Regions from separate parts of the Streptomyces sp. CO7 genome, predicted to be linked through region 3. Evidence: riboswitches for the same ligand, from Rfam matches in the RefSeq annotation. Region 3 holds a riboswitch; each other region holds the start of a gene.
What was found. Region 3 has a riboswitch for cyclic di-AMP ahead of ACOV8S_RS02330 (M23 family metallopeptidase). Riboswitches for the same ligand answer to the same signal wherever they lie in the genome.
Positions count from the first base shown of each region.

Region 1 (4,654 bases), on a different contig from region 3:
GCGACCGCATGCCCGGGGCGACCGCCTGCCCGGGACGCGGCTCGCCCCGCCGCGCCGCGTGGGGCGCTCACCTGAGGGGGGCAACGCCCTATTGCACATATCCAGTTGACGTGTCAACCCGTCACGGGGGCGCTCCGGGAGGTCCGTATTCTCTGATCATGCCCGCACCCGCCGCCTATGCGCCCCCCTCCCGCACGCTCCCCGCGTACGCCCTGATCGCCACGGACCTGGACGGCACGCTCCTGCGCGACGACGACACCGTCTCCGCCCGCACCCGTGCGGCACTGGGGGCGGTGGCGCGGTCCGGCGCACGGCACCTGGTGGTGACCGGCCGGCCCGCGCCGCGGGTACGCGACCTGCTGGCCGGCATCGGCGGCGGTTTCGCGGTGTGCGGCCAGGGCGCGCAGCTCTACGACGCGGACCGGGACCGGCTGGTGTGGTCGATGACCCTGGACCGGGAGCTGGCGGAGACGGCCCTCGGCAAGATCGAGGCCGAGGTGGGCCAGGTGTACGCGGCCGTCGACCAGGACGGCGTCCAGGGGCTCACGCTGATCGAGCCGGGCTACCGGATGGCGCGGCCCACGCTCCCCGCGGAGCGGGTCGGCCGCCGGAGCGACCTGTGGGAGCGGCCGATCACCAAGGTCCTGCTGTCCCACCCGGAGCTCACCGACGACGAGCTGACCGCGGTGGCGGCCTCGGCGGTCGGCTCGCTGGCCACCGCGACGATGTCCGGCCCCGGGACGGTGGAGCTGCAGCCGCACGGGGTCACCAAGGCCACCGGGCTGGCCATGGCCGCGTCGCGCCTCGGCCTGGGCCCGCAGGACGCCGTCGCCTTCGGTGACATGCCGAACGACGTCCCGATGTTCCGCTGGGCGGCCCACGGGGTGGCCATGGCCAACGCGCACCCGGAGCTGAAGGCGGTCGCCGACGAGGTCACCACGACGAACGAGGACGACGGCGTGGCCGTCGTCCTCGAGCGGTTGTTCCCCTGAGGGGAGCGGGGTTCAGTAGGCGCTGTTGACGTTGTCGATCGAGCCGTAGCGGTCGGCGGCGTAGTTGCACGCCGCGACGATGTTGGCGACCGGGTCGAACGGCGAGGTGTCGGTGCCCTCGACGTGGTAGGCGTCGAAGGTGGGGTCGATCACCTGCAGCAGGCCCTTGGAGGGGATGCCGTTGATCGCGTTGATGTCCCAGTCGTTGATGGCGAGCGGGTTGCCCGAGGACTCGCGCATCACGTTGCGGTGGATGCCCTCGTAGGTACCCGGGATGCCGTGCTTCGCCATGACGGCGAGGGCCTCGCGGATCCAGCCGTCGAGGCTGTCCGTGGTGGCGGCCAGGTGGGTGACCTTGTTGCCCGGGGCGACGGCGACCGAGGTCTGCGCGGTGGGGGTCTCGGCGGCCCAGGCGCCGGTGGCGCCCACGATCGGCGCGGCGACGACGGCCGCGGCGACGGCGAGGGCCGACGCGGTACGGGTGAGACGGGACATGCGTTCTTCCTCTCCGGCGCCTGCGAGGTGAGCTGTCGGATTCGGGCCAGAAAGGCTGCCCGGCCCGCCGCCCGATGGGACGGCAGGCTTCACCCCTAGCCGTCCCGGAGGCGCGCTCTCGCGCGCTCCGGTCCGGCGGTGTACCTGGGTCCCCCGCTCCTGCCGTGCGTGGAATGGGTCTGTGGGGTGCGGGCGGCGGCAGGATTCGGCGTTCCGCCCGGCTGGCGCGAAACGTATGCGAGAGCGGATATCCGAAACAAGTACGATCTCCGTGGATCATGATGGTTGATCATGATTGAGGGCGATTCGTCCACCGGGGCCGCACCGGGGCCCACCTCTCAACCGCCGCTGCTCGCGGGCGACTTCGGGCCATTGGACCCCGTCCGTCCACCGCGCGCCCCTGTGGTCCATGTCACGGATCGGCCGACGATCACATAAACCGACTTAAGAGGTCACCAATCCGGCAATCTCCCCTCAAACGGACAGGGCGTCTCCGGCCATCTGGCGGGTGGGGGCTGTCGGTGATCCAAACCCGACCGGATACGCTGAGTGGGGTGATGGCAATGACCTATCGACAAGCCGTGTGATCGTCAGCACACACCAGCAGACAGGAGACCCCTCGTGACCGTGGTCGGGCCGTTCGGGCTGAGGGTTCGGGACCAGGCGCTGGAGACCGCCGTCCAGGCAGGTATGGCGGCCGTCGAGGAAGGTCTGCTCGAAGCCACCAAGAGCGAGGTCCCGTTCATCACCGAGGCCGCTCAGCACCTCGTGAAGGCGGGCGGCAAGCGGTTCCGTCCGTTGCTCGTCATGCTCGCCGCGCAGTTCGGCGATCCGGACGCGCCGGGGATCGTTCCCTCGGCCGTCGTCGTCGAGCTCACCCACCTCGCCACGCTGTACCACGACGACGTGATGGACGAGGCCGAGGTCCGCCGCGGCGTGCCCAGCGCCAACAGCCGCTGGGACAACTCGGTGGCGGTGCTCACCGGCGACTTCCTCTTCGCCCGTGCCTCGCACATCCTGGCCGACCTCGGCCCGGAGGCGGTGCGGGTGCAGGCCGAGGCGTTCGAGCGCCTGGTCACCGGGCAGATCCTGGAGACCGCCGGCCCGTCCGCCGGGCGTTCCCCCATCGACCACTACCTGGACGTGCTGGCCGGCAAGACCGGCTCGCTGGTCGCCGTCGCCTGCCGCTTCGGCGCGATGATGTCCGGCGCCGACCACCAGGTCGTGGACGTGCTCACGCAGTACGGCGAGCGGCTGGGCGTGGCCTTCCAACTGGCCGACGACGTCCTGGACGTCGCCTCCGACTCCTCCGACTCCGGCAAGACCCCCGGCACCGACCTGCGCGAGGGCATCCCCACGCTGCCGGTGCTGCGGCTGCGCGAGCGGGTGGAGCGGCTGGGGCTGCCCGAGGACGTCGCCCTGTGCGCGCTGCTGGACTCCGACCTGTCGGACGAGGCGCGCCTGGCCGAGGCGGTCGCCCGGCTGCGGGAGCACCCCGCGCTGGAGGACGCCCGGGCGGACACCGTCCGCTACGCGCAGGAGGCCCGTGCCGCGCTGGCCCCGCTGCCGGAGTGCGAGGCCAGGACGGCCCTCATGCACCTCTGCGACGCCGTGGTGCACCGCGCGGGCTGACCCCGCGCCCCGCCCCCGCACCGCACGCCGAAGGCCCGGCTCCCCCCGAGGGAACCGGGCCTTCGGCGTCGCACGGACGCCCGTCGCCGGGACGCCGTCGTCGGACCGCCCGTCGCCGGGACGCCCCTCGCCGGGACGCCCCTCGTCGGGACGCCCCGGCTCAGCGGACGAAGATCCCCGCCTGGCTCGCCAGGTCCAGGAAGTACTGCGGCGCCACGCCCAGCACGACGGTGACCGCCGCGCCGACCGCGATCGCCGCGGTCGTCAGCGGCGACGCCACCGCGACCGTCGGCCCGTCCGGCTTGGGCTCGCTGAAGAACATCAGCACGATCACCCGGATGTAGAAGAACGCCGCGACCGCGGACGACAGCACACCGACCACCACCAGCGGGGCCGCGCCGCCCTCCGCCGCCGCCTTGAAGACGGCGAACTTCCCCGCGAACCCGGAGGTCAGCGGAATGCCCGCGAAGGCCAGCAGGAAGACCGCGAACACCGCCGCCACCAGTGGCGAACGCCGCCCGAGACCCGCCCACTTGGACAAGTGGGTGGCCTCGCCGCCCGCGTCGCGCACCAGCGTCACTACGGCGAAGGCGCCGACGGTGACGAAGGAGTACGCGGCCAGGTAGAAGAGGACCGAGGAGATCCCCTCCGGCTTCGCCGCGATCACACCGGCCAGGATGAACCCGGCGTGCGCGATGGAGGAGTAGGCCAGCAGCCGCTTGATGTCGGTCTGCGTGATGGCGACGATCGCGCCGATCACCATGGTGACCGCGGCCACGCCCCACATCACCGGCCGCCAGTCCCAGCGCAGCCCCGGCAGCACCACGTACAGCAGCCGCAGCAGCGCGCCGAAGGCCGCCACCTTGGTCGCCGCCGCCATGAAGCCGGTCACCGGGGTCGGAGCGCCCTGGTAGACGTCCGGGGTCCACATGTGGAACGGCACCGCGCCCACCTTGAAGAGCAGACCCATCGTCACCAGCGCGGCGCCCAGGAGCAGCAGCACGTCGTTGCCCATGGTGCCGGCCAGCGCCGGGCTGACCTCGCCGACCGTGCCCTCGACGACCTGGGCGATCCGGCCGTAGGCGACCGAGCCGGAGTAGCCGTAGAGCAGCGCGATGCCGAAGAGGGTGAACGCGGAGGCGAAGGCGCCCAGCAGGAAGTACTTGACCGCGGCCTCCTGCGACAGCAGCCGCTTGCGGCGGGCCAGTGCGCAGAGCAGGTACAGCGGGAGGGAGAAGACCTCCAGCGCGATGAACAGGGTCAGCAGATCGTTGGCGGCCGGGAAGACCAGCATGCCGCCGACCGCGAAGAGCAGCAGCGGGAACACCTCGGTGGTGGTGAAGCCGGCCTTCACGGCCGCCTTCTCGCTGTCGCTGCCGGGCACCGACGCCGCCTGCGCGGCGAAGGAGTCCACCCGGTTGCCGTGCGCCTCCGGGTCGAGCCGGCGCTCGGCGAAGGTGAACATCGCGACCAGACCGACCAGCATGATCACGCCCTGCAGGAACAGCGCGGGCCCGTCGACCGCGATCGCGCCC
Region 1 covers NZ_JBRIOU010000004.1:1,061,442-1,066,095, forward strand. The annotation lists gene ACOV8S_RS17680 (HAD family hydrolase) at 159-992, shown strand; gene ACOV8S_RS17685 (transglycosylase SLT domain-containing protein) at 1,005-1,487, opposite strand; cyclic di-AMP (ydaO/yuaA leader) riboswitch at 1,490-1,677, opposite strand; gene ACOV8S_RS17690 (polyprenyl synthetase family protein) at 2,109-3,119, shown strand; gene nuoN (NADH-quinone oxidoreductase subunit NuoN) at 3,280-4,654, opposite strand, start outside.
Region 1: another riboswitch for cyclic di-AMP. It lies ahead of ACOV8S_RS17685 (transglycosylase SLT domain-containing protein); the one in region 3 lies ahead of ACOV8S_RS02330 (M23 family metallopeptidase).

Region 2 (4,654 bases), on a different contig from region 3:
GTACGCAGATGAATGCAAAGAGTCACGATGGAGTGCGAGGGTGAAAGGCGCAGGTTCGATCTTGGTGGAACCGTGGGGCGGGATGACCGAATGCATACTTATGGGGCGGATGTGACGGGCGGGGTGCTACGAGCGGCCCGCCGCCGGAGCCCTCGACGGCGGTGGCTAGGCTCCCCGCCATGGACGTTCTCCTGCACATCTTCGTCGGTCTTCACATCATCGGAATCGCCGCGCTCCTCGGCGGCTTCTTCCACCAGATGAAGGCCATCGGTCAGGGCACCGCCCGCTTCACCCCGGGCATGCTGCACGGCGCCCTCACCATGCTGGTCACCGGCATCGTGCTGGTCGGCCTCAACGAGGCCCAGGGCGGCTCGGTCAACCACATCAAGATCGGCATCAAGCTGCTGCTGCTGATCGTGATCCTCGGCCTGGTCTACGTGAAGCGGGACGAAGAGCGGGTGGACAAGGGGCAGTTCGCCCTGGTGGGTGCGCTGACCATGGTGAACATCTTCATCGCGGTGCTGTGGACGTGATCCGGCGCCGGTGAGCCGGTGACGCAGGTACACGGACGGCCCGCACGCATCGAGCGTGCGGGCCGTCCGCGCGGTACGTCAGCGTTCGGCCTTCAGCCTCGGCCGTCCGCGTATGTCCGTCCGGTCAGGCGGGGCGGACGATGCTGTGGATGGAGCCCTCGCCGTCGTAGTAGATCGACTCCTCGCGCACGTACGTGCCGGGCTTGGGGGCGTGGATCATCATGCCCCCGCCGATGTAGAGGCCCACGTGGGTGACGTCGTCGTAGAAGAAGACCAGGTCGCCGGGCCGGGCCTCGGAGACGGGGACGGCGGTTCCGGCGTTCACCTGGTCGTAGGTGGTGCGCGGCAGGTCCACGCCGGCGGACTTCCAGGCGGCCTGGGTGAGGCCGGAGCAGTCGTAGGAGTCCGGTCCGGTCGCGCCCCAGACGTACGGCAGGCCGATCTTCGCCTCGGCGAAGGTGACCGCCTTCTGCCCCAGTGAGGTGGAAGCCTCCGTGGTGCCGCCGGAGCCGGTACCCGAGCCGCTGCCGCCGGCGGTCTCCTCGGCCTCCTGCTCGGCGAGCGCCTCCTCGCGGGCCTTCTCCTCGGCCGCCTGCTGCTCGGCCAGCTCCTCCGCCTTCCGGCGCGCCTCCTCCTCCTTCTTCCGCTCGATCTCGGCGAGCCGCGCCTTCTCCTCGGCGGTCAGCTCGGCCAGGAGTTCACGGGCGTCGGTGAGCTTCGCCTGGACGGTCGCCTTGCTGGTGCGCAGCTTCTTCTCGGAGGAGTTGAGCGTCTTCAGGCTCTCGGTGGCCTCCTGCCGCTTCTCGGCGGTGTCCGCCTGTCTCTCCACGTACTCCTCGACAGCGTCCTGCTGGCGACCGGTCAGGCGGTCCATCAGCTGGGCCTGGTCGAAGTAGTCCTGGGGCGCGTCGGAGAGGAGGAAGGTGGCGGTGTCGGGGAGGGCCGTGCCGGAGCGGTACTGGGCGGCGGCGTACGAACCGAGCTTCTCGCGGGCCTCGTTCAGTTCCTCGGTGCGCTCGGCGACCTCGTCGAGCAGCTTGTCGAGGTCCTTGCGCTGCTTCTCGCTCTGTTCCTTGGCCGAGTTGTACTTCTCGGTGGCGGCCTCGGCCTGGCGGTAGAGGCGGTCGACCTTCTCCTGCACCTCTTCGAGGCCGGGGCGGTCGGACGGCGCGGCCTGTGCGGTCTGGGCGAGCAGGGCCACGGAGGTGAGGGCGACGGTCGCCAGCGCGGGGGTGCGTATGCCCGCGAGCAGGCCGGCCGGGCGGGGCTTTCGGTGCGACGCCAAGGCGGCGACTCCTTCCGTCTCCCGCCTACCGGGTTAGCTGTCGGGTTCGGGCGTGACGTCCGGAAGGATTGCCCTACGGTCCGGCGGGGCGGCCGAACCGATTCACCCCAGGTGGTGCGTGCGGGTCCCCGGCTCCGGCGCGCGGCCGGACTCGGCGGGGGCCGCACGGACCTGCGAGGTTCGCCGGTCGGGATCGGACGGCCCGCGGGCACGTTAGCCAACCTGTGGGGTCCCTGTGAAGGACGGTGTTCGATATGCCCGATACGTTTTCGTGACCTTGGGGTGAGCGTGGCGTTGTGTGACGGGCATGCGGCGTGCGGTCACCGCCAGCGCGCCGCCCGCATCAGGCGCCGCCCGCGCCGTGCGCCGCCCGCGCCACGCGCCGTGCGCCCACGCGGAGCCCGCGCACGGTTCGCCGGGCGGTGTCACTCGGTGATGTCGACGACCACCTTGTTGGTCTCCAGCCCCGCGGCCGTCACGACCTGGACCTCGACCCGGCCGGGTTCCACGTCGGCCGGCACCGGGACGGTCAGCACCGTGTCGGACGGGTTGCTGAAGCCGCCCGCGACCGGGACCAGCGGCACGTGGACGTTGACCGCTCCTATCCGGACGACCATCCGCGACAGCCGGTCCGCGCTCTGCGCCCCCGGCGGGACGAAGCCCGCGCCACGGATCTCGATGTCGTCGCCGGTGCGGATCGGACCGTCCAGGTCACCTGCCTCGCGCGCCCGCACCACGGAGAGGACGACCGCGCGCCCGCCCTCCGCGTACTTGCCCGCCAGGTACGTCGCCGCCGACACCAGCACCACCACGGCCAGCCCCCACGGCAGGTCGGGCAGCTGCTCGGGGCGCCGGGCCAGCCGGACCAGGCCGAAGACCAGCGCCACGGCGGAGATCACCACGTACTGGATGTCGGCGAAGCTGCCCCGGCCGGAGTCGTCGGTCAGCAGGTCGGCGGCACGGGGCCGGTGGGCGCGGACCTTCTGGAGCCGCTGCCCCTGCACCCGCAGGCTCACCACCCGCCGGACCAGCACCGCGATGGCACAGACCACGGCCAGCACCGTCACCACACCCGCGCCCCGGGCCAGTTCCAGACCGGCGATCAGCTCGTCGCGCCTGCGGTGCCCGGAGGCGGCGGCCAGCTGACCGGCCAGCGTGAGCACGGCGAAGGCGGTGAACAGCACCCACGCGGCGGCCACCGCCCGGGAGGTGGACAGGCGGTTGTCCTCGCCGATCACCGGGGCGAGCACCCCGCCCTTGTCCCGGTGGAACCAGGAAGCCGCGGAAAGTGCGGTGCCCGTCAGCAGCGCGGCCAGCAGTCCGGCCGTGCGCGCCGAGGTCCAGCCGGCGCCGATCGCCGTGAGTGCCTGGACCAGCAGCAACACCACCGCCGCGCCCCACACCGCGTACAGCGTGGTCCGCCACAGCCGGGCAAGCCACGCCTGCCCCTCGGACCGGCTCCGCTCGGCCACTTCGGCCGCGGACTGGGTGAGCTCGTCGGAGACCCACTGCCGGGAGGCGGAGGCCGAATGGGCGACCGCGGCCGGCAACCCCTTCCCTGCGGCGAACTCGTCCCGCTGGTGGAGGAAGGCCGCCACGGCCTTCCGATGCCCCGCACGCGCCCCGTGCGGGCAGTCCCCGCACGTGCAGCCGCCCCCGTGGGCGTCCTTCGCCGCGTCGGCGCCCTGCCTCGCCTCCTGCACCGCCACGCCGTGTCCGCCTTCCCGCACCCGATCGTCCCTACGGCAACTCCGCTGCCGAGTAGGGGAATTGTGCCGTACCGCCCGCCCCGTCCGGTCCCCGGGGCCCACGTCGGCGCGGGCATGCGGGGGAACCAGAGGCCCACGCTTCGGCCTCTTCCTGCACAACCGTCCCGGGGGGCTGCGGGTCTCGGGTAGGACACAAGATTTTCGACTTGTTCGGAGCTGCTGGTGAACGCCCTGCACGACCCCCGTCTCGTCGACCTCATGCGGCAGGTCGCCGCGGGAGCGTCCACGGTGGTGATCCGTGATTCCGCCGCCCACCCGCAGAAGTCGGCCGCCGTGCTGGTGCACATCGCCGAGTGCTACGGATACCGCTACTCCCACCTGCGGGTGGAGCGCCGGTTCATCGAGCACACGGTCGTCCTCGTCCTGGACCGGGACCCCTCGCCCGACGGTAGGCGTCGTGCCGCGGCCACCATGGCGACCCTTCCACCCGCTTTCGGAGGGATGTTCCCGGGGATGAGGCCCGGCCGGTTGCCCGACCGGCCCGAGGCCGAGGGCCAGTTGGACCTGATCCGGGCCCACGTCAGGTTCGAGACGCTGACCCGGCTTCCTGCGCGCCGTGCGCACCTCGTCGGCTGGGTGTCCAGCGCGGTGGTCCTCCTGCCGGCAGTGCTGACGGGGGAGTACCTGTTCCTGGGGGCGATGGCTCTCCTCGTGCTGCTGCCGGTGTACGGGGGGATCGCGTACAACCGTCTGCACCGCCGGGTGCTCTCCCGTCGGCTGACGGCCGCCGGCTGCGTACCAGTCCTGGCGGAGGACGGACGGCCCGGTTTCTCGCGGAGCGTGCCGAGCGGCTTCGGGGTGGAGGGCAGACTGACGGCCATGACGAGCATCACCGACTGGGCAGCGTTCTCCCTGGCCGAACCCGAACTCGCCGAGGTGGTCGAGAAGCGGTTCGGCGACTTCACCCACCACGTCCTCGCCACCCTCCGCAGTGACGGGTCACCCCGCACCACCGGCATCGAGGTGCGCTTCCTGGACGGCGACCTCTGGCTCGGCATGATGCCGGGCTCGCTGAAGGCCCGGGACCTGCTGCGCGACCCGCGCTTCAACCTGCAGGCCAACCCGGG
Region 2 covers NZ_JBRIOU010000004.1:902,050-906,703, reverse strand. The annotation lists gene ACOV8S_RS16890 (hypothetical protein) at 180-533, shown strand; gene ACOV8S_RS16885 (NlpC/P60 family protein) at 658-1,818, opposite strand; cyclic di-AMP (ydaO/yuaA leader) riboswitch at 1,826-1,985, opposite strand; gene ACOV8S_RS16880 (hypothetical protein) at 2,244-3,527, opposite strand; gene ACOV8S_RS16875 (pyridoxamine 5'-phosphate oxidase family protein) at 4,407-4,654, shown strand, end outside.
Region 2: another riboswitch for cyclic di-AMP. It lies ahead of ACOV8S_RS16885 (NlpC/P60 family protein); the one in region 3 lies ahead of ACOV8S_RS02330 (M23 family metallopeptidase).

Region 3 (4,654 bases):
GAACTGGCGGAGCTGCTGTCCGTGGACCGTCCGGAGCGGCCGGGGGAGGCGGAGCTGTGAGAGGGGCGGGACCGGGCCCCGCCGAAATGCGCCGCGCGCGAAATATCTCGCAGAGCACGAGCACGAACACGAATGCGCCGCGCGCCCCACGAGTGGAGCGCACAGCAGTAACTACTGAACCCGACCCCGGAAAAGACACGGCGAACGACGGGGCGGGAAATTGCACCCGCTTCTTGTATACGGCCCTCTTGTTAATTACGGAGGCCATTCATGTTTACGGCATGTTGCGAGGTCCTCACGCCGTCCGGGCGCGCCGCGCCCCCGCGGTTCTGGCCGGGAATGCGCAGCCGGTACAGCTCGGCGGAGCGCTCGGTGTGCAGGGCGGTCACCTGCCGGGCCCGCTCCCCGTCGCCGCGGGCCACGGCGTCCACGATGGCGCCGTGCTCCGCCCAGGTCTCCACGGGCGCGGGCAGCGGGTCGAGCGCGTACATCCAGGCGATCTTGTGCCGCAGCTGGGTGAGCGTGGCGGTCAGCGCGGCGCTCCCGCAGGCCTGGGCCAGCGTCTCGTGGAACCAGCCGCCCAGCGACCGCAACTCCTCCCCGTACCCGCGCCGGGCCCGCTCCTGACCCAGTCTGACCAGGCCACGGAGCACCTTGAGGTGGGCCTCGGTGCGCCGCTGGGCGGCCCGGGCGGCGCCCAGCGGCTCCAGCAGCAGCCGCATCTCCAGCAGGTCGGCGGCCTCCTGCTCGGTCGGCTCCGCCACGCAGGCCCCGGCGTGCCGCCGGGTCACCACGAAACCCTCGGCCTCCAGGGTGCGCAGCGCCTCGCGGACCGGTACGCGGGAGACGCCGTAGCGGCGGGCGAGGAGTTCCTCGGTCAGCCGGCTCCCGCGCTCGTGGACCCCGGCGACGATGTCGTCCCGGATCGCCGTGCATACCGAATGCGCGGGAATACGCATGCCGACCTCCGCCTCGATGAATAAGGCGACTCTAAGGCAATGGGCGTGAATTTCCGACGGGAAGTCACGCGGGAGAGGGAATTTTCGGCCGCTCCCCCGCCCGGTGCGCCCGGATACCGTCCGGAACGACGAAAAAGCCCCCCGTCCCGGAAACCGGGGCGGGGGGCATTCGCGCGGGTGGCGTCAGAGGTTCACGCCGTGGGAGCGGAGGTAGGCGACGGGGTCGATGTCGCTGCCGTACTCCGGGGAGGTGCGGGCCTCGAAGTGCAGGTGCGGGCCGGTGACGTTGCCGGTGGCGCCGGAGCGGCCGATGTGGGCGCCCGGGGTGACCGCCTGGCCGACGGCCACGCTGACCGAGGACAGGTGGCCGTACTGGGTGTACGTGCCGTCGTGCATCTTGATGACGACCTGGTAGCCGTAGGCGCCGCCCCAGCCGGCCTCGACGACGGTGCCGCGGCCCACGGAGCGGACCGGGGTGCCGGAGGCGGCGTGGAAGTCGATGCCGGTGTGGCTGCCGGAGGACCAGATGCCGCCGCCCGCCTGGTAGGAGGTGGAGACGTACGACCCGGCGATCGGGCTGACGAACATGTTGAGACGGCGGAGGCGCTCACGCTCGGCCTCGCGGGCGGCGCGCTCCTCGGCGGCCTCGCGCTCGGCGCGGGCCTTCTCGGCGGCCGCGGCGCGGGCGGCGGCCTCGACGGCGGCCCGCTCCTGGGCCTCGGCCTGCTCGTCGATCTGCTCGGCGACGGTGTCGCCGATGGTGACGACGGGGAGCAGGCCGCTGGTCTCGGCGGGGGTCTCCGCCGCGACGGCGGGGCTGGCCAGGGTGCCGACGACGCCGGTGGTGGTGAGAGCGGCGAGGCCTGCCAGGCCGGCGGTGGTGCGGCTGGTCCGGCCGGGACGACGATGCCTGCCGGGGGCGCAGTTGAACGCCATGAAGTGGCTGAGTCCTTTCCTTCCCTCTCGCCTGCCGGGTTAGCTGTCGGGTTCGGAGCAGGAAGGTCTCCTACGGGTTCCTCCCGCGGTGCGGAAGGCGCCCGATTCACCCCAGGGGTACCGCTCGGGTGGGTCCCCGGCTCCCCTGGCTCGCGCCGTACGGGGATTAGGCGATGACTGCCCGGCGCCGCGGATGCGGAGCACAGGTGTGGCGGGCAGCCGGATCGAAGCTAGTTGGGTGATCAATCGGATAACAAACGGATCAAGACTTTTGTAGCGCACGCCACAGGGCAAACCGGACCCTTCTACGCGCATCGCACGCTCGCGGACGAGCCGGTGCCGGGCCGAACGAAGCGGGCCCCGGCGGCCGTAAGGCTCACCGGGGCCCGAAACCGGCCTGGACGGGCCGCTACTCGGCGCTCACCACGGTCACCTCGCCGATGCCCAGCTCGCGCACCGGGCCGGCGATCTGCGCGGCGTCGCCGACCAGGACCGTCACCAGACGGTCCACCGGGAAGGCGCTCACCACGGCCGCGGTGGCCTCCACCGTGCCGGTGGCGACGAGCTGCTGATAGAGCGTCGCCTGGAAGTCGTCCGGCAGGTGCTGCTCCACCTGGTCGGCCAACGTGCCGGCGACCGCGGCGGCCGTCTCGTACTTGAGCGGCGCCACGCCCACCAGGTTCTGCACGGCGGTGTCCCGCTCGGCGTCGGTCAGGCCGCCCTCGGCGAGGGTGCGCAGCACCTGCCACAGATCCTGCAGCGCGGGGCCGGTGTTGGGGGTGTCCACCGACCCGCTGATCGCCAGCATCGCGGCGCCCGAACCGTCGGGAGCGGAGCGCAGGACCTGCCCGAAGGCGCGGACGCCGTACGTGTAGCCCTTCTCCTCGCGCAGGACCTTGTCCAGGCGGGAGGTCAGCGTGCCGCCCAGGCAGTAGGTGCCGAGCACCTGGGCCGGCCACACGCGGTCGTGGCGGTCCGCCCCGGTGCGGCCGATCAGCAACTGCGTCTGGACGGAGCCGGGACGGTCCACGATCACCACGCGGCCGGTGTCGTCCGACGTCACCGCCGGCACCGGGCGCGGAGCGGCCTGGGAGCCCTTCCAGGCGCCCAGGGTCTCGGCCAGCAGGGCGTCCAGGTCGACGCCGGTGAGGTCGCCGACCACCACGGCGGTCGAGGTGGCCGGACGGACGTGCCGCTCGTAGAAGGCGCGCACGGCGGCCGCGTCGATCTTCTCGACGGTCTCCTCGGTGCCCTGACGGGGGCGCGCCATCCGCGAGTTCGCCGGGAAGAGCTCCTTGTAGAGCTCCTTGGCGGCACGGCGGGCCGGGTTGGCCAGCTCGTGCGGGATCTCGTCGAGCCGGTTGCGCACCAGGCGGGAGACCTCGTCCTCGGCGAACGCCGGGGCGCGCAGCGCGTCGGCCAGCAGGCCCAGCGCCTTGGGCAGCCGGGAGGCGGGGACCTCCAGGGAGACCCGCACGCCGGGGTGGTCCGCGTGCATGTCCAGCGTGGCGCCGCACCGCTCGAGTTCGGCGGCGAAGTCCTCGGCGGAGTGCTTGTCGGTGCCCTCCGCGAAGGCGCGCGCCATGATGGTGGCGACGCCGTCCAGGCCGAGCGGCTCGGCGTCCAGCGGGGCGTCCAGCAGCACCTCGACGGCCACGACCTGCTGACCGGGGCGGTGGCAGCGCAGGACGGTCAGGCCGTTGTCGAGGGCGCCGCGCTCGGGCGCGGGGAACGCCCACGGCTTGGGCTCGCCGGCCTGCGGCTGGGGGTGGAACTCCATGGTGGCCAGGTCGGTCACTTGGCCTCCTCCTCTTCGTCCTCGTCGCCGTCGGCGTCCGCGCCCTCGGGAGTGATCGGTTCGTACACCAGGACCGCGCGGTTGTCGGGGCGCAGGCGGGCCTTGGCGACCTCCTGGACCTCCTCCGCCGTCACCTCCAGGACCCGCTCCACGGCGGTCAGCGCGAGCTGCGGGTCGCCGAACAGGACGGCGTACCGGCACAGTTCGTCGGCGCGGCCGGAGACCGTGCCGAGGCGGTCCAGCCACTCGCGCTCCAGCTGGGCCTGGGCGCGCTCCATCTCCTCGGCCGTCGGGCCCTCGGCGGCGAGCCGGGCCAGCTCCTCGTCGACGGCGGCCTCGATCACCGGCACCTCGACGTCGCCGGAGGTCTTGACGTCGAGCCAGCCCAGCGAGGGCGCTCCAGCCAGTCGCAACAGGCCGAAACCGGCCGTCACCGCGGTGCGGTCGCGGCGCACCAGGCGGTTGTAGAGGCGGGAGGACTCGCCGTAGCCGAGGATGGTCAGCGCCACGTCGGCGGCGTCGCAGGCGCGGGTGCCGTCCTCGGGCAGGCGGTAGCCGGCCATCAGGGCGCGGGCCGGGACCTCCTCGCGCACGACCTCGCGGATCTCCCCGCCGACGACCTCCGGCAGCGCTCCGTCCCGCGGGGCGGGCTTGCCGTCGTGGGAGGCGATGGAGCCGAAGTACTTCTCGACCCAGGCGAGGGTCTGCTCCGGGTCGATGTCGCCGACCACCGACAGCACCGCGTTGTTGGGCGCGTAGTAGGTGCGGAAGAACGCGCGGGCGTCCTCCAGGGTGGCCGCGTCCAGGTCGGCCATGGAGCCGATCGGGGTGTGGTGGTACGGATGGCCTTCGGGGTAGGCCAGCGCGAAGATCTTCTCGAAGGCCGTGCCGTAGGGGACGTTGTCGTACCGCTGGCGGCGCTCGTTCTTGACGACGTCGCGCTGGTTCTCCATCGACTCGT
Region 3 covers NZ_JBRIOU010000002.1:96,925-101,578, reverse strand. The annotation lists gene ACOV8S_RS02335 (GntR family transcriptional regulator) at 252-959, opposite strand; gene ACOV8S_RS02330 (M23 family metallopeptidase) at 1,143-1,895, opposite strand; cyclic di-AMP (ydaO/yuaA leader) riboswitch at 1,909-2,078, opposite strand; gene ACOV8S_RS02325 (M16 family metallopeptidase) at 2,305-3,693, opposite strand; gene ACOV8S_RS02320 (M16 family metallopeptidase) at 3,690-4,654, opposite strand, start outside.

Region 4 (4,654 bases), on a different contig from region 3:
GCTGCCCGAGTACGAGGAGCGCGCCGTGCGGCCCAACCACCACCTGCTCGGCGGGGCGACGTGAACCGATTCGCTTTTCCCCCGCGCCATGTCGTACAGTGAAGACACAACGACGCGGGGTGGAGCAGCTCGGTAGCTCGCTGGGCTCATAACCCAGAGGTCGCAGGTTCAAATCCTGTCCCCGCTACTGAAGACTCAGGGCCGGAATCCTTCAAGGATTCCGGCCCTGAGTGTTTGCGTCCGCATGCTCAGGCGCCCGTCCGTCCGCCTTCATCCGGGCGGAGGTCAGCGGTCGCCGCTTCCGGCCCGGCACGGGACCATGGATTCCATGCTGAGGCGAGGCGGGCCGGTGGATCCGGAGGTCGAGGAGCCCCTCGGGCCGGGCCGGCGGTGGATCCATTACGCCCGTCTGGTGCTTCGGGTGCTGCCCTTCCTGGCCCTGGTCCTCGGCCTCGCCTACGACAGTGTGACGCCGCGGGACGTGACCGCCGTACCGTTCTTCGCCGCCGCCCCGTTGATCGCCGCCCCCCTTTACACCCTGCGCGCCACGGTGGGCATCGGACTGCTGTCGACGGGTCTCACCCTCTACGTGCGGCTGACAAGGGACGCGGACTCTCCCGCCCTGATGATCACCGAGCTCTTCACCGTCGTCATCGTCTCGGTGCTGTCCTGCGTCATGAACACCGCGGTGCACCGGGTCGACCTGCGCCTCGCGTCCGCCCGGCAGATGGCCGAGGCGGCGATGCGGGCCGTGATGCCGCCGCCGCAGCGGCGGATCGGCTCCCTGCGGATCGCCTCCCGGTACGAGGCCGCCCTGCAGGAGGCGAACATCGGCGGCGATCTCTACGCCGTGCACGACACCCCGCACGGCGTGCGGATGGTGCTGGGGGACGTGCGCGGCAAGGGGATGGAGGCCGTGGCCGCGGTCGCGGTCGTCGTCGGCGCCTTCCGCGAGGTGGCGGAACGGGCCGACACCATCGAGCAGGCCGCGGAGCACATGGAGCAGGCGGTGGTGCGCGAGCGGGACCGACGGGCGGTGGAGCTGGAGCAGCAGGAAGGCTTCGTGACGGCGGTGTTCGCCGAGTTCTCCCGGGACGGCCGGAGCGTGTCGATCGTCAATCACGGTCATCCGCCGCCGCTGCTGCTGGAGCCCGGTGCGCCGCCGCGGCTGCTGGACCCGGGGGAGTCCGGCAGTCCGCTCGCCCTCTCGGAACTCGCGGGGCCGCCCAGGCCCGGACCGCCCGTGCCGCTGCGGCCGGGCGCCACGGTGCTCTTCTACACCGACGGTCTGACCGAGGCGCGGGACGAGGACGGGGTGTTCTACGACCCGGTCGCGCGGCTGGACGGTCGGGTCTTCCGGGAGCCGGAGGACCTCCTGCGGTTCCTGTCCGAGGACGTGGCCCTGCACTCAGGAGGAGACGTCGAGGACGACATGGCCCTGCTCGCCGTACGGACCCTGTGACCGGCCCGGACGCGCCAGCGGCACCCGGGACCGCCGGGGACGCTGCGGAACGCTGCGGAACGATCAAGCCAAGGCGGCGGTGGGCGTGTGACCGAAGCCATGTCCGTTTCGCCCTGATGAACCTCCATAGGTTCAGTCCACAGGGTCGGACGATGTGAAGGAACGGCTTGGAATTGAGCCACCGCTTCTATTAACGTTCGATAACGCAGCGCGCGGCTGTCCCAGCCGTCACAAGCGACGGCTCCGTGCGCTCTGCCGAATCCCGCGAGGGAACCGGGGAACCACTTTCCGGGGTGAATCGGGCGTATCTCCGTATACGCGCGTAGGAGACCTTCCCGCTCCGAACCCGTCAGCTAACCCGGTAGGCGAGACGGAAGGAAAGGAGCGCGCCCCCGTGGCGTCCAACCCCCCTGCCCCTGAACTGCCCTTCGTGCCGAGCCAGCGTGTGGCCGCCGACGCGTACGGTCCCGCCGGGTTCGCCGGCGAGGGCTCCTTCGAGGAGTGGAACCCCAGCGAGGGGACGGTCTCCAGAGGCCGTCACCGGGTGGCCAAGCAGCGGGGCCTGGCCCGCAGTTCCACCGTCCTCGGCGTCGGTGTGATCGCCGCCGTCGGTGCGGGTGGCATGGCCACCGCCGCGCCCGGCAAGGCTCCGGTGCACATCACCATGCCGCAGATGCCCTCGCTGGACCCGGTCACCTCCCTGCTTCCCGGCGGCGACGAGACCGAAACCGCGGCCGCGGAGCAGGCCCCCAGCGTCCTCGGCGAGATGGGCGTCGCCCCGGCCGAGACCGCCTCCCCCGCCGACGCCGGCGAGGCGCTGCGCACCCGCATCATGGCGCAGGCCGCCCAGCAGGAGCAGGAGGCCGAGACGCAGGCCGTACTGGAGGCCCAGGAGGCCGCCGCCCAGGCCGCCGCCGAGAAGGCGGCCAAGGAGAAGGCGGAGGCACAGGCCCGCGAGGCCGCCGCCGAGAAGGCGGAGGAGGAGGCCAAGGCCAAGGCCGAGGCCGAGCGCATCGCCAAGCTGGCGGCCAGCTTCGTCTCGCCGGCGTCCTCCTACACGATCACCTCCACCTACATGCAGGCCGGCTCCATGTGGTCCTCCGGCTACCACACGGGCCTGGACCTCGCGGCCCCCACCGGCACGCTGCTGAAGGCCGTCCACACCGGCACCGTCACCGAGGCCGGCTGGGCCGGCTCGTACGGCTACCGGACCATCCTCACCCTCGAGGACGGCACCGAGCTCTGGTACTGCCACCAGTCCTCGATCAACGTCAGCGTCGGCCAGAAGGTGTCCACCGGCGATGTCATCGGCCGGGTGGGCGCGACCGGCAACGTCACCGGCCCGCACCTGCACCTCGAGGTGCACCCGGGCGGCGGCGACGGCGTCGACCCGATGGCCTGGTTGGCCGCACGCGGCGTCAACCTCTGACCGGCGCCGGTCCCTTCGGCCGCGGGTTCCTCTCCTCGTCTCCGTAGCCCTGCGATCCCCGACACCTTCGAACCGCTGCGGTCGGCCGGCTGCGCCCCGGAATGCGCGGCCGGCCGGACGCGTTGGTCACCGTCATGAGTGAACTGCGCAAGCTGGGTACGTCCGGCCTCGAGGTGTTCCCGCTCGCCCTCGGCGGCAACGTCTTCGGATGGACCGCCGACGAGCGGGAGTCCTTCGCCGTCCTCGACGCGTACACCGCGGTGGGCGGCAACTTCGTCGACACCGCCGACTCCTACTCCGCCTGGGTGGAGGGCAACGAGGGCGGCGAGTCGGAGACCGTCATCGGCAGGTGGCTCAAGGCCCGCGGCAACCGCTCCGAGGTCGTGATCGCCACCAAGGTGAGCCAGCACCCGCAGTACCGCGGGCTGTCGGCCGCCAACATCAGGGCGGCGGCGGAGGCGTCGCTGCGCCGGCTGGACACCGACCACATCGACCTGTACTACACGCACTTCGACCAGCCCGGGACGCCGGTCGAGGAGATCCTGCTCGCCCTCGACCAACTGGTCCGCGAGGGCAAGGTGCGGGCGATCGGCGCCTCCAACATCACCGCCGAACGGCTGCAGGAGTCGCTGGACTTCTCCGAGCGCGAGGGCTTCGCCCGCTACACGGTCGTCCAGCCGCACTACAACCTGGTCTCCCGCGACACCTACGAAGGCCCCCTGCGCGACGTCGCCGAGCGGGCGGGCCTGGCCGCCGTGCCGTACTACGCGCTGGCGTCCGGCTTCCTGACCGGCAAGTACCGCCCGGGGACGACGGTGGACAGCCCCCGGGCGACCGGAGCGGCCCGGCACCTGGAGAGCGAACGCGGCCGGCGCGTCCTGGCCGCCCTCGACGGGATCGCCGAGGCGCACGGAGCGTCCCCGGCCACGGTGGCCCTGGCCTGGCTGGCCGCCCGCCCGACGGTGGTCGCGCCGATCGCCTCCGCCCGCACGGTGGACCAGCTGCCCGCCCTCACGGCGGTCGCCGGCCTGCGGCTCACCGACGAGGAGACGGCCCGGCTGGACGCCGCCTCCGGCTGATCCGCCCCGCCGCCGGTTCCTCAGACCCGGTGGAAGAGCAGGTCGCGCACGACGTGTCCCTTGTCCAGTCCCTGACCCTCGAACCGGGTGAGGGGACGGAACTCCGGCCGGGGCGCGAAGTGCCCGTCGGGCTGCGTGTTCGCGAAACGGGGGTGCGCGGTCAGCACCTCCATCATCTGCTCCGCGTACGGCTCCCAGTCCGTGGCGCAGTGCAGCACCGCGCCCCGGCGGAGCCGGTCGGCGGCCAGGTTCAGGAACTCGGGCTGGATCAGCCGCCGCTTGTGGTGCCGCTTCTTGGGCCAGGGGTCGGGGAAGTAGACGCGCAGCCCGGCCAGCGCGTCGGGCGTGAGCATCTCGCGGAGCAGGATGATCGCGTCGCCGTTGGCCACGCGGACGTTGCCGAGCCCGCTCCTCTCGGCGAGGCTCAGGAGGTTGCCCTGGCCCGGGGTGTGCACGTCCACCGCGAGGATGTTGGTCGCCGGGTCGTCGGCGGCCATCTGGGCGGTGGCCTCGCCCATGCCGAAGCCGATCTCCAGCACGACGGGGTGGTCGTCACCGAAGAGTCCGGCGAGGTCCAGGGTGCGGCGGCCGTCGATGTCCAGGCCCCACCGGGCCCAGAGCCGCTCGATGGCGTCGGCCTGGCCGGTGGTCACCCGGCTGCGGCGGGGCTGGAAGCTGCGGATG
Region 4 covers NZ_JBRIOU010000008.1:13,989-18,642, reverse strand. The annotation lists gene ACOV8S_RS24930 (dihydrofolate reductase family protein) at 1-64, shown strand, start outside; tRNA gene ACOV8S_RS24925 (tRNA-Met) at 114-187, shown strand; gene ACOV8S_RS24920 (PP2C family protein-serine/threonine phosphatase) at 329-1,462, shown strand; cyclic di-AMP (ydaO/yuaA leader) riboswitch at 1,706-1,845, shown strand; gene ACOV8S_RS24915 (M23 family metallopeptidase) at 1,857-2,891, shown strand; gene ACOV8S_RS24910 (aldo/keto reductase) at 3,026-3,970, shown strand; partial or broken gene trmB (tRNA (guanosine(46)-N7)-methyltransferase TrmB) at 3,991-4,654, opposite strand, start outside.
Region 4: another riboswitch for cyclic di-AMP. It lies ahead of ACOV8S_RS24915 (M23 family metallopeptidase); the one in region 3 lies ahead of ACOV8S_RS02330 (M23 family metallopeptidase).